Regions from separate parts of the Streptomyces sp. NPDC048606 genome, predicted to be linked through region 1. Evidence: riboswitches for the same ligand, from Rfam matches in the RefSeq annotation. Region 1 holds a riboswitch; each other region holds the start of a gene.

The links. A riboswitch is a leader RNA that binds a small molecule or an ion and turns the genes downstream of it on or off. The one in region 1 is predicted to bind cobalamin.
Region 2: another riboswitch for cobalamin. It lies ahead of AB0D01_RS02975 (ribonucleoside-diphosphate reductase subunit alpha); the one in region 1 lies ahead of AB0D01_RS16985 (ABC transporter substrate-binding protein).
Region 3: another riboswitch for cobalamin. It lies ahead of cobN (cobaltochelatase subunit CobN); the one in region 1 lies ahead of AB0D01_RS16985 (ABC transporter substrate-binding protein).
Region 4: another riboswitch for cobalamin. It lies ahead of AB0D01_RS27125 (ABC transporter substrate-binding protein); the one in region 1 lies ahead of AB0D01_RS16985 (ABC transporter substrate-binding protein).

Annotation. Positions count from the first base shown of each region.
Region 1 is NZ_JBEZIB010000013.1:157,763-160,884, forward strand. Features, by position in the region: gene AB0D01_RS16980 (AbfB domain-containing protein) at 1-81, opposite strand, end outside; cobalamin riboswitch at 834-971, shown strand; gene AB0D01_RS16985 (ABC transporter substrate-binding protein) at 1,468-2,454, shown strand; gene AB0D01_RS16990 (iron ABC transporter permease) at 2,526-3,122, shown strand, end outside.
Region 2 is NZ_JBEZIB010000002.1:194,574-197,695, forward strand. Features, by position in the region: gene AB0D01_RS02975 (ribonucleoside-diphosphate reductase subunit alpha) at 1-1,315, opposite strand, end outside; cobalamin riboswitch at 1,459-1,594, opposite strand; gene AB0D01_RS02980 (GNAT family N-acetyltransferase) at 1,636-2,148, opposite strand; gene AB0D01_RS02985 (YbdD/YjiX family protein) at 2,370-2,567, opposite strand; gene AB0D01_RS02990 (carbon starvation CstA family protein) at 2,564-3,122, opposite strand, start outside.
Region 3 is NZ_JBEZIB010000001.1:459,696-462,817, forward strand. Features, by position in the region: gene cobN (cobaltochelatase subunit CobN) at 1-2,123, opposite strand, end outside; cobalamin riboswitch at 2,156-2,313, opposite strand; gene AB0D01_RS01860 (cobalamin biosynthesis protein CobG) at 3,005-3,122, shown strand, end outside.
Region 4 is NZ_JBEZIB010000028.1:26,344-29,465, forward strand. Features, by position in the region: gene AB0D01_RS27120 (iron ABC transporter permease) at 1-336, opposite strand, end outside; gene AB0D01_RS27125 (ABC transporter substrate-binding protein) at 333-1,328, opposite strand; cobalamin riboswitch at 1,362-1,496, opposite strand; gene AB0D01_RS27130 (VOC family protein) at 1,668-2,099, shown strand; tRNA gene AB0D01_RS27135 (tRNA-Trp) at 2,190-2,263, opposite strand; gene AB0D01_RS27140 (GMC oxidoreductase) at 2,491-3,122, shown strand, end outside.

The DNA of each region.
Region 1 (3,122 bases):
GACCGTGGCGACGGCGGTGGTGCCGATGACGAGGCGGGGGACGACGCCGCCGCGGGCGCCGGAGATCGTGGTTCTTCTCATGGTTCGATGGCTCGCATTCGTAGGGAATGGGCGTGCTCCGGCCCCGGGCGGGAGGCCGGTGGAACAGGGCGTGGAAGGTCTTCGTGAGACACGTCGGCATGCCAAGGACGGCCCTCGACGCGGCATGACGGTTCCGGTGGATGGCCGGGCATGACGGAACGGTGAACGACGGCACCGCCGGTACGCGCGATGCCGGGTGTGTGGAAGATCCGGCCCGCGCGGAACCGGAAAAGTGGAATGCGGAACGCACGCGTGGCGTGCGGAGAAAGCCCCCGTGGTCGTGGTGTGACGCCTCGTTCCGGGGAACGAGGCGTGGGTCGTGCTCTCGTCACGGGAGGGTGGTCAGCCTGCTCCCGGCAGAGCGGTACCGACTGGTCAGGTCGGTGATCATGGACCCTAACAGGACTCCACGGCGACGCAGCGTGAGATTCGGCCCGCGGGCCGGCCCGCGCCCCTCGCCGCAGGAGAGGAGGGAAGGGTTCCCATTTCCTGCGGATGCCCGGTGGGAAGCACAAGGACCCGGGTCGAGCGCATGGTCACTCTCGCCCGACGGACTTCTGGTCGCCGGTGCGTACCGACTCCGTAATCTGTCAGGTCACAGGGGCGGCCCCCGGCGCGGTCGCCGTCAGGACGGTCTCTGGTTTGGATGGGATCGGCCGAAATGGTGATCCGGCACGGTGGGTCCCTCATGAGCGGAAAACTTCCCGAACGCGCTTTCGTCCGGCCGGGTTTGGGTCGTACGATGCGGCTACCCGGTCGAGGCCGGGTGCTGTCGCCATGCCGTGTGATGCGGGGGAAGCCGGTGGGATTCCGGCGCTGACCTGCAACCGTGTGCGCCGCCCGCCAGGGTGTCGTGAGTCGGAATGCCCGCCGCCCGGTCGTATTTCGCTTCCCTCCGTCACGGTCTGCGGCGTGGAGCCCGGGGTCATCCCGCCTTCGCGCCGCGGCGCGCGGGTCGGGAGGTTCGGGCGCGCCCGGACCTCGCCCGCCCGCAAAGGTTTCCCATGTGCTCGCTCCTGGTCCGCCCGGCGACCGCCACCTCCGGCTTCACTGCTGTTCTGTCTCGCAGCTGGGCGTGGCCCTTTGCCCCGGATGTCGATCAGCCGATGACACCGGGCGATGCGGGTGCGCCGATCACCTGACCTACGGCAGGGCCGTGCCGGCGGCTCTCTTTCGGCCCGCGACTTCTCGATCCGACTCACAACCTGCCGTGCATCCGTGCGCCCCTGCCGGTCTCTCCGCGCTGTTGCACAACCCCCGCAGTTGCTGAGAGCTTGCAGGGCGTGGTGGCCGGTATCCCTCCATGCCCACCACGAGGCATCCGCTCCACCCGACTCCATGACGTGCGTTGGCCGTCCGATCAACTGCGGTGAGAGGAAGCACTGGATGAGGACGAAGCGTCGGCTGTCGTTGCTGCTGGCTCTGAGCCTGGCGGTGCCGGTCGCCGGTTGTGGGAGCCCCACGCCGAACAGACCGGCCTCCGGGGGATCGGCGGCCGCGGGGTTTCCGGTCACGGTGTCCAACTGCGGCGTGACGACCACCTACCAGAGGCCTCCGCAACGGGCGGTGTCGCTGAACCAGCACGCGACCGAGGTCATGCTCGCGCTCGGTCTCGAGAAGTCGATGGTGGGCACCGGCTATCTGGACGACGCGATCCTGCCCGACTACCGGGCCGCCTACGGAAGGATCAAGGTCCTGTCCAAGGAGTACCCGTCCGCCGAGGTGCTGCTGGAGGCGGAACCGGACTTCGTCTACGGCGGGTTCGCCACGACCTTCGACGAGAAGGAAGGACGCGGTCGCGAGAACCTGGCCAAGGCCGGCGTCAACACCCGTCTGAACGTCGAGGAGTGCCCCACCGGCCCCGTCACGATGGCCGCGATGGACGAAGAGGTCCGCGGCGTCGCGAAGATCTTCGGCGTGCAGGACCGGGCCGAGGCGCAGGTGAAGAAGCTCCACGGCACCCTGGACGCCGTCGAGGCCAAGCTCACCGGAGTGGAGCCGGTCAAGCTGTTCGTCTACGACAGCGGGGACAAGACCGCCTTCACCGCGGGCGGCAAGGGCATCGGCAACGAGATGATCAAGCGGGCCGGCGGGGTGAACCTGTTCGCCGATGTGGACAAGGCCTTCGGTGACGTGTCGTTCGAGCAGGTCGCCGAACGCGCGCCCGAAGTCATCGTCATCTACGAGTACGGCGACCAGCCGGTCGAGGAGAAGAAGCGGTTCCTGCTGGCCAACCCGGCGCTGAAGGACGTACCGGCGATCAGGAACAAGCGGTTCGCGGTGCTTCCCCTGTCGTCCACCGTGCTCGGCGTGCGGGTGCCGTCGGCCGTGGAGTCCCTGGCCCGCCAGATCCACCCGGACCGCTTCCGGTGACCGATCTCCGGCAGGCGCGGACCGGGGCGTCCGGCGCGGTCGAGGCGTCGGCTTCGGCCGGCGATCCGGGCCTGCGGCGGCGTGGGGCTCCGTACGGCATCGTGCTCGTGGTCCTGGGGTTTCTCGTGATCGCCGCGGCGACGGCCGGTATCGCGGTCGGCTCGATCACCGTGCCCGCCGACCAGGTCTGGTCCATCCTGCTGCACCGGGTCCACCCGGCGCTGGCCGAGCAGACCTGGACGCCGGTGCGGGAGACGATCGTGGTCGATGTGCGGCTGCCCCGGGTGCTGTTGGCCGGGGTGGTGGGCGCGGGCCTGTCCGTGTCCGGGATGGCCCTGCAGGCCCTGGTCCGCAATCCGCTGGCCGACCCGATGCTGCTCGGGGTGTCCTCGGGGGCCTCGGTGGGAGCGGTGGTCGTCCTCGTCTTCAACCTGACGTTCCTCGGCATGTTCTCCGTGCCGGTCGCGGCGTTCGGTGGTGCCCTGGCCGCGCTCGTGGCGGTCTACTTCCTGGCACGGTCCGGGGGGCGGATGACCACCGTCCGTCTGGTGCTCGCGGGCGTGGCGATGGCGGAAGTGCTCTCGGCCGTCGCCAGTTTCGTGGTCGTCACCTCCAGTGAGCCGCAGAAGACCCAGTCGGCGCTGCGGTGGATGCTGGGAGGACTGGCC
Region 2 (3,122 bases), on a different contig from region 1:
AGTGCACGACGGTGCCCGGCTCGGCGGTCTGGTTCGCCGTGCGGTTGGAGGCGTCCTTGAAGGTCATCCAGCCCTGACCGGTCTGCGCGAGGGTGCGCATCATCCGGCCGTACAGGTCGCGGGCGGGCATGGTCTTGCGGGCCAGCCCGTCCGCCTCGGCCTTGCGGTAGGCGGCGTCGAACTCGTCGCCCCACAGGTCGACCAGCTCGGGGACGTCGGAGGGGGAGAACAGCGACCAGTCGGCGTCGGCGTTCACGCGGCGCATGAACTCGTCCGGCACCCAGTGGGCGAGGTTCAGGTTGTGGGTGCGGCGCTGGTCCTCACCCGTGTTGTCGCGGAGCTCCAGGAACTCCTCGATGTCCGCGTGCCAGGTCTCCAGGTAGACGGCGGCCGCGCCCTTGCGGCGACCGCCCTGGTTCACGGCCGCGACGGAGGCGTCGAGGGTCTTCAGGAACGGGACGATGCCGTTCGAGTGGCCGTTCGTGCCGCGGATCAGGGAGCCGCGGGCCCGGATGCGCGAGTACGACAGACCGATGCCGCCGGCGTGCTTGGAGAGGCGGGCGACCTGGTGGTAGCGGTCGTAGATCGAGTCCAGCTCGTCCAGCGGGGAGTCCAGCAGGTAGCAGGAGGACATCTGCGGGTGGCGGGTGCCGGAGTTGAACAGCGTCGGGGAGGACGGCAGGTAGTCGAGGCGGCTCATCAGCCGGTAGAGCGAGGCCACTTCCTCGACGGCCTGGACCGTGTCGTTCTCGGCGAGACCACAGGCCACGCGCAGCATGAAGAACTGCGGGGTCTCGATCACCTGACGGGTGATGGGGTGGCGCAGCAGGTAGCGGCTGTGCAGGGTGCGCAGGCCGAAGAAGCCGAAGCGGTCGTCCGCGCCCTCGGCGAGGGCGTGCTCGACGAGGGAGTTCAGCCGGGCCGCGTGCGCGGCGACGAACTCGGCGGTGCGGTCGGCGATCAGGCCCTCGCGGTGGCCGACGGCGACGGATTCGGCGAAGGAGACGGAGCCCTGGCTCGCGGCCTCGTCGGCCACGGCCAGCGTCAGCAGGCGGGCGGCGAGGCGGGAGTACGCCGGGTCCTCCGAGATGAGGCCGGCCGCGGCCTCCGTGGCGAGCCCCCGCAGCTCGGCCTCGTCCGCGACGGAGCTGCGCCCGCGCAGGGCGGCGGCGGCGACCCGGCCCGGGTCGGTGTCGGGAAGGTCGGCCGTCAGCTCGGTGAGGGTGCGCAGCAGCGCGGCACCGGGGCCCCCGCCCTCGGTTGCGGCTGCGGGCTGGTCGGACTCGGCGCGCGGTGCGGCAGGCGCGATGGTCACGGGGGGAGCTCTCCCTCGCTCGGCCCGGTCATCGGCGGGGCGGGGCGCGAGCGGGCGCACGCGGGCGCGACGGATCGCGACACACCGCATGGCGTCCACCGGCCCAACCGCGAGGCCCGGACGTGGTCGGCACCCGGATCGGTCGAGCCGGGCGCGCTGTCGGCAGGTCCTCGGACTCGCGAGTACACCGAAATGGCATACGTCATACCGTTGCGGGACAGTTCCGGATTCGCACCGGATTCCCCTGCGGCGACAGCAGCCATGAGCATACATGTGGGGGCGCCCCGATGCTGTAGCCCCCACATGTTGTGTCGGCGCGGCTACTGCTCGGGGGCGTACAGCTCCAGGGCGTAGGTGAGCAGGGGCACGGTGGGGACCGGGGCCCAGTCCCGTTCGGGGGTCCGTACGAAGCCCAGCCGCTCGTAGATCCGGTGCGCGGCGGGGCTCTGGGCCTGGGTGGAGAGCACCAGTCGGGTGACGCCGTCGAGGGCGCGGGCGCGCCCGATACAGGCCCGCACGAGGGCCTCGCCGGCGCCCCGGCCGCGTCCGGCGCGGGCCACGGTCAGCATCCGGAACTCGGCCTCGTCGGGCCCGGCGATGTCGGCCATGCGGCTGCCGGGCGGGGCGAAGGTCACCCCGCCGAGCAGGACGCCGTCCAGGGTGGCCACGAGCACCTCGGCGTCGGCGGCCCGGCCGGCGACGTCGCGCAGCGCCCGCTCGTAGGAGTCGTCGGTGTTGCCGTCCAGGAGGCCGTCGTCGAGGTAGGCCCTTGCGGTGATGTCGCCGAGCTCCGCGTAGTCGGCGGGCTCGGCCGTTCTGATCACGATGTCCATGCCGTCGAGTGTGCGTCAGGGGCGGCCGGTCGCGGGGGCCTGGACGGCGGGGAGCGGCCCGGGACACGGCCTCTGAGGCGGCCCCGGAGACGGTGCGGGGGGTCGTGCGGCGTGGCGTTCGCGCGGCGGGGCCCCGCCGCCCCGGGTGGGGGCGGCGGGGCCCTGTGGCGGCCCTTCGGGGCCGTGCGCGTACCGTCCGTACGGCGTGTGCGGACGGCCGCTCAGCAGCAGCGGAAGCCCTCGCGGGGGTCCGCCTCGCGGGCGTCGGTGCGGGCCCGTTCGAAGGCCCGACGGGTCATGACCTCGGCCTCGGGGTCGTGTGCGCGGGCGTGGGCGACGTAGCGGTCGTAGGCAGCCTCGCCCGAGAACTCCCGAACGAAGAACCGGGCCTTCGCCAGTGCCCCGCGCACCCCGCTCACGCGACCGGTTCCTTGACCCGGCCGCCGCCCCCGTCGAGGCCGGCGGCGGCGAGTTCGGCCTTCTCCTCGGCGGTGGCGATCAGCCCGGCCGGGGCGACGATCTTCGACTCGGTCCACGGCACCTCGGACAGGCGCACGGAGGCCGGGTCGGCGATGGCCTTGAAGCAGGTCCGGGCGGCGTCCAGCAGCACGATGACGATCAGCACGGCGAAGAGCACGGACAGGACGCCGTCGACCGTGGCGTTGGTGACCACGGTGTGCATCTCGTCCATGTTCTTGGCGGGCGGCAGGACCTTCCCGGCGTCGATGCCGCCCTGGTACTTGTCGCGCTGGGCGAAGAAGCCGACCTTCACGTCGTCCGAGAAGATCTTCTGGTAGCTCGCGGTGAGGGTGACGGCCACGTCCCAGGCCAGCGGGACGCCCGTGACCCAGGCCCACTTGAGCCGGCCGGACTTGATCAGCAGGGTGGTGCAGACGGCCAGGGCCACGGCCGCGAGCAGCTGGTTCGCGATCCCGAACAGCGGGAACAGCTGGTTGATGCCGCCCAGCGGGTCC
Region 3 (3,122 bases), on a different contig from region 1:
GCCTCGCGCAGACCGGGCAGGGCCGTCGTACCGCCCCAGATCTGACGGGCCCGCAGGATCGCCAGGACCAGGTTGACGCGGGCCTCGCCCGTCGGGGCGCCGCCCAGGACGTGCAGACCGTCACGGATCTGGGCGTCCTTGACCTCGCACAGCCAGCCGTCGACGTGCAGCAGGAAGTCGTCGAAGCCGTCGTCGTCCGGACGCTCCTCCAGACCCAGGTCGTGGTCGAGCTTCGCCGCCTGGATCAGGGTCCAGATCTGCGCCCGGATCGCCGGCAGCTTGGCCGGGTCCATCGCGCTGATCTGCGCGTACTCGTCCAGGTGCTGCTCCAGGCGGGCGATGTCGCCGTACGACTCCGCGCGCGCCATCGGCGGCACCAGGTGGTCGACCAGCGTGGCGTGCACGCGGCGCTTGGCCTGGGTGCCCTCGCCCGGGTCGTTGACCAGGAACGGGTAGACGAGGGGGAGGTCGCCGAGCGCGGCGTCCGGGGCGCAGGCCGCGGACAGGCCCGCGTTCTTGCCCGGCAGCCACTCCAGGTTGCCGTGCTTGCCCAGGTGGATCATCGCGTCGGCGCCGAAGCCGCCGTCCTCGGCCGCCGCCTGGATCCAGCGGTACGCGGCCAGGTAGTGGTGCGACGGCGGCAGGTCCGGGTCGTGGTAGATCGCGATCGGGTTCTCGCCGAAGCCGCGCGGGGGCTGGATCAGGATCAGCAGGTTCCCGCGGCGCAGCGCGGCCAGGACGATGTCGCCCTCGGGGTTCGCGCTGCGGTCCACGAACATGTTGCCCGGGGCCTCGCCCCAGTGCTCCTCGACGCTGCCCCGCAGCTCGGCCGGCAGCTCCGCGAACCACCGCTTGTAGTCGGCGGCCGGGATGCGGACGGGGTTGCGGGCGAGCTGCTCCTCGGTCAGCCAGTCCTGGTCGTGGCCGCCCGCCTCGATCAGGGCGCGGATCAGGTCGTCGCCGTCGCCCGACACCAGCCCGGGGATCTCCTCGACGGGACCGAAGTCGTAGCCGCCGGCGATCAGGGTGCGCAGCAGCTCCACGGCGCTGGCCGGGGTGTCCAGACCCACCGCGTTGCCGATGCGCGAGTGCTTCGTCGGGTACGCGGACAGGACCAGCGCGAGCCGCTTGTCGCGGCGCTCGATGTGGCGCAGGCGGGCGTGGCGCACGGCGATGCCCGCGACGCGGGAGGCGCGCTCGGCGTCGGCGACGTAGGAGGGGAGGCCGTCCTCGTCGATCTCCTTGAAGGAGAACGGGACGGTGATCAGGCGGCCGTCGAACTCCGGGACGGCGACCTGGGTGGCGGCGTCGAGCGGGGACAGGCCCTCGTCGTTCTCCTCCCAGGTGCCGCGCGAACCCGTCAGGCACAGCGCCTGGAGGATCGGCACGCCGAGGCCGGCGAGCGCGCCCGCGTCCCAGGACTCGTCGTCCCCGCCCGCCGAGGCGGTCGCGGGGCGGGTGCCGCCGGCCGCGAGGACCGTGGTGACGACGGCGTCGACGGACTCCAGGGCGCGCAGCAGCTCCGGCTCGGGGGTGCGCAGGGAGGAGACGTAGAGCGGGACGGGCCGGCCGCCCTTCGCCTCGATCGCGTCGCACAGGGCGTGCACGAAGGCGGTGTTGCCGCTCATCTGGTGGGCGCGGTAGTAGAGCACCGCGACCTCGGGGCCCGCGGCGTCGGCCGGCGCGGTGCGCTCCAGCGGACCCCAGGTGGGGGAGGCCGCCGGGGGCTCGAAGCCGTGGCCGGTCAGGAGCACGGTGTCGAAGAGGAAGCGCGCCAGCTGGTCGAGGTTGGCGGGGCCGCCGTGCGCGAGGTAGGCGTGCGCCTCGGCGGCGATGCCGATCGGGACCGTGGAGGCCTCCATCAGCTGGGCGTCCGGGGCCTGTTCGCCGGTGAGGACCACGACGGGACGGGTCTGGTCGGCGGCCAGCAGCAGGTCGAGCCCCTCCTGCCAGGCGCGCAGCCCGCCGAGGAGGCGTACGACGACCAGCTCGACCCCGTCGAGCAGACCGGGCAGGTCGTCGAGGGGGAGCCGGGAGGGGTTCGCGAACCGGTACGGGACGGGGCCGTCCGCGGCGCGGGCGCTGAGCAGATCGGTGTCGGACGTCGACAGCAGCAGGATCATGCGGCGGCAGGCCTTCCTCGGGGTTTCCGCGCCCCGGGCAGTGAGGACAGCGGGAGTTCCTGACTCACCCCGCGGAGCGTTCCGCGGGATTCACAGTGGCGGGACCGCGCCGGAATCTCACCGGGCTTCCTCCCATGTCGCCGTCCTCGGCGATGACGGGCCGAGCGGCCCGTCGGAAGGTCATCTTAGGGGGCCGGGCCCCTGGTCGGCAGTGGGGGTCGGGAGGCGGATCCACGACGGTCCCGCCGCGAAGGCCCTGCCCGCCGGAACGCGGCGCAAACGCCCCGCAGGCCGGTGCCGAGGCTGCCTGCGGCTGCCCGCGGGGCCCGGTGGAGGCGGCGCCGGAAGGGTCCCGGCGGGATCCGGGCCGATGGGCGGGGCCGAACCGCGCGGTGGGACGGCCGGCCGCGGGGGCGGGAACGGGGTGGGGCCGGGGGCCCCGAGGGCGCGGTGGCGGCCGGCGGCGCGGCGCGGTTCGGGCCCGGGCGGGCGCGGGTCCGGGGGTCCTGCTCGGCGCGGGGCGGGAGCGGGGTTCCGCTCGGGGCGGGCGCCCGTGGGGCGCGGTGGGGCGCCGGCCGGGGGTGCGGCGGGGTCAGGGGGCGGGCACGTGCCGGGTGCGGGGTCCGGGTCGGGGCGGACACGGGACCGGGGCTTCGCTCGGCGCGGGGCGGGAGCGGGGCCGTGCCGGGGCCGGGGGAGCTGTGGGCGCGGTGGCGGCCGGGGGCGCGGCGCGGTCCGGGCCCGGGCGGTCGGGACGCGGCGCGGGGTGCGGGAGCGGGGTTCGGGCCGGTGGGTGGGGTGGTGGTGGGTGTCGGGGGGCGCGGGGCCGGGTGGCGACGGCCACAGGTCGGGGCGCCGGATTCGTGGGTATGCTCGCGGCCATGCCCCAGCCCCCCTCCGCCGCACCGCGGGACGAACCCGTCATACGGGACCGCGGTGACGCATGCCCCGGCGCACTGCGCCTGCACGCGGCGGACGACGGGCACCTGGCGCGCGTCC
Region 4 (3,122 bases), on a different contig from region 1:
GCCGAACACGATGACCAGGACCGCTCCCGCCGAGGCGCCCGAGGAGGCGCCGAGCAGGAAGGGGTCGGCGAGCGGGTTGCGCACCAGGGCCTGGAGCACGGTGCCGCAGACGGCGAGCCCCGCGCCGACGACCGCTCCGAGGAGCACCCGGGGCATCCGTACGTCCCACACGATGGAGCCGAAGGCCCCGCCGCCGGGCCCGGGGCCGGCGCGCAGGATGTCGAGCACCTGCCCCGGGGGGATCCGTACGGGCCCCAGGGCGAGGCCGGCGACGGCCGAGGCGAGGAGCGCGACGGTCAGCAGGGCGAGGACGGTGGCGGTTCGGCGCCGCCTCACGCGGCGTCGGGGTGCAGCTGGGACCCCAGGGACTCGACGGCGTCGGCGACGCGGACGCCGAGCACGGCGGAGGACAGCGGCAGGACGACGAACTTCCGGTCGCGGACGGCGGGGACGGAGGCGAGCGCCGGGTCGTTCAGCAGGCGGCGCTTCTTCTCCTCGACGGTGGTACCGCCGTAGTCGTAGATCAGCACGACCTGGGGCGCCCGCTCGATGACCTTCTCCCACGGGACGTCGCCGAAGGTGTCGTTCAGGTCGGCGAAGACGTTCGTGCCGCCCGCCAGGGAGATGATCTCGTTGCCGATGCCGTTGCCGCCGGAGGTGAAGGCGGAGCCCTCGCCCGAGTCGTAGACGAAGACGGACGGCCGGGTGCGGTCCTTCACGCGTGCGGTGACGGCGTCGATGCGGCGCTGCTCGTCCGCGATCAGCGCGTCGCCGCGCTCGGGTACGCCGAAGGTGCGCGCGACCTCGCCGATCTCGGTCTTCAGTTGGCCGACGCCCACCGGGCCCTGGGTGCAGTACTCCACGCTGAGGCGGGTGTTGACGCCCGACTTCGCGAGGCCCTCGCGGTCGCGGCCCTGCCCCTTGTCGAAGGCGCTGGCGTAACCGCCGTACACGAAGTCCGGGTTGGCGCCGAGGAGCACCTCCTTCGAGGGGTACTCCCGTGCCAGCACCTTGATCTTGTCGTAGGCCGGCCGGTAGGCGGGCAGGACCGAGTCGTCGAGGTAGGCGGTACCGGCCATCCGGTCCTGCAGCCCGAGGGCCAGCATGATCTCGGTGGCGTGCTGGTTCATGGTCACCGCACGCTGGGGCGGGGCCTGGTAGGTGGTGCTCACCCCGCAGTTGGTGACGGTGTACGGGAACCCGGGCGCGGCCTTCGGGGCCTCACCGGCCGTCGGGTCGGACTTCCCGGACGAGCCGGAGCACGCGGCGAGCGGTATGAGCAGAGCGAGCGGCAGGAACGCGCGCAGGGCGGCGCGGGAACGCGACATGGCGGAGCCTCTCCGGGGGATCCTCGTCCCCGGTCGAAGTGGAGGCGGCGCGGCAGTGTCTGACTCCCGAACCCCGGAGGGGGCTCGGTCACAGTGGCGGGACCGCACCGGATTCACACCGGCTTCCTGACCTGCGCAGCCTGGGACAACGCGACCAGTCTGCCAGACCTCCCGATCACCCCCGCCCCCCACCCGCACCCCTTACACCGATGCGCGCACGCGCCCCGGTACGCCGGAAGGCCCGCGCCGGCGGCTGCCGCTCGCGGGGGCCGTCCTCCCGGCGACGTGTGGATCCACCCGCCCAGGGGAGATGGGCAGGACCCCTGTTATCGTGCGCCGATGTCAACGATCAAGCACTTCCAAGTGACCTTCGACTGCGCGGAGCCCGCGCGCCTCGCCGCCTTCTGGTGTGAGGTCCTGGGGTACGTCGTACCGGCGGTCCCGGCGGGCTTCGCCACGTGGGAGGAGCACCACCGCTCGCTGCCGCCCGAGGACGAGATCTACTTCGCGTGCGCCGACCCCTCGGGTGTGGGTCCGCGCCTGCTCTTCCAGCGGGTTCCCGAAGGCAAGGTCGTCAAGAACCGGGTGCACCTTGACGTGCGGGTCGGCACAGGGCTCGTGGGTGACGAGCGCCTGGCCACGCTAGAGGCCGAATGCGCACGGCTGATGGCGCTCGGCGCGAATCACGTGCTGACGCAGCGCGCTGATGGCGTCAACGAGTCGTGCATCACGATGCAGGACATCGAGGGCAACGAGTTCTGCCTCTGCTGATTCTCGTTCCCACGCCGCAGCAACGCGAACGCCCGGGTGAGAGGGGTCCTCTCACCCGGGCGTTCGGCGTGAACGCGCGGTTCACGAGGGCAGGGGCGGCGGGATTCGAACCTGCGGCCTACGGTTTTGGAGACCGTTGCTCTGACCAGCTGAGCTACACCCCTTCGGTGGGACCAACGATGACACGTCGCGGCCCGAAGATCCACTCGATTCGGGGGTGGACGCGAGGGAATTCGGATCGCCCGCGCGGCGAGGGAGCCGGTCGCGGTGGTTCGGCACCGGGTGAACCAGGAGGCGGAACCAGCCACAAGTTACCGCGCCGCGTGTAGTGACTTACCAGGCAATCGACAGTAGAACTTGTTCTCACTCCGCCGAGAGTGAGGAAGGTCACATGAGTGACAAAAGCCTGCACAGCAAGGTATCCAAGGGTGTTTCCCGACGTGGATTCATAGCTGGAACTGGTTCCATTCTTGGGGCCATGGCGCTGTCGGTCAACGCCACCCCCGCCCAGGCGCGCACCAGCGGCGCCGCCGCGGACTCGCCCATCGGCTCCGGCGTCCGGGTCCCGGTGTTGATCATCGGGAGCGGCTACGGCGGCTCGGTCGCCGCGCTGCGGCTCGCCCAGGCCGGTGTCGACGTCCACCTGATCGAGATGGGCATGGCCTGGGACACCCCGGGCAACGACGGCAAGATCTTCGCCAACACCACCAAACCCGACTACCGCTCGTACTGGTTGCGCACCCGCACCAAGGCCCCGCTCAGCAATTTCCTCGGGTTCCCCATCGACAAGGACGTGCCGAAGTACACCGGCATCCTGGACGCCGAGGAGATGGGAGGGATCATCGTCTACCAGGGCCGCGGGGTCGGCGGCGGCTCGCTCGTCAACGGCGGCATGGCCGTCACGCCCAAGCGGCAGAACTTCTCCGCCATCCTCCCGACGGTCGACGCCGACGAGATGTACGACACCTACTACCCGCGCGCCAACGCCGCGCTCGGGGTGGGCCTCATCGACCCGAACTGGTT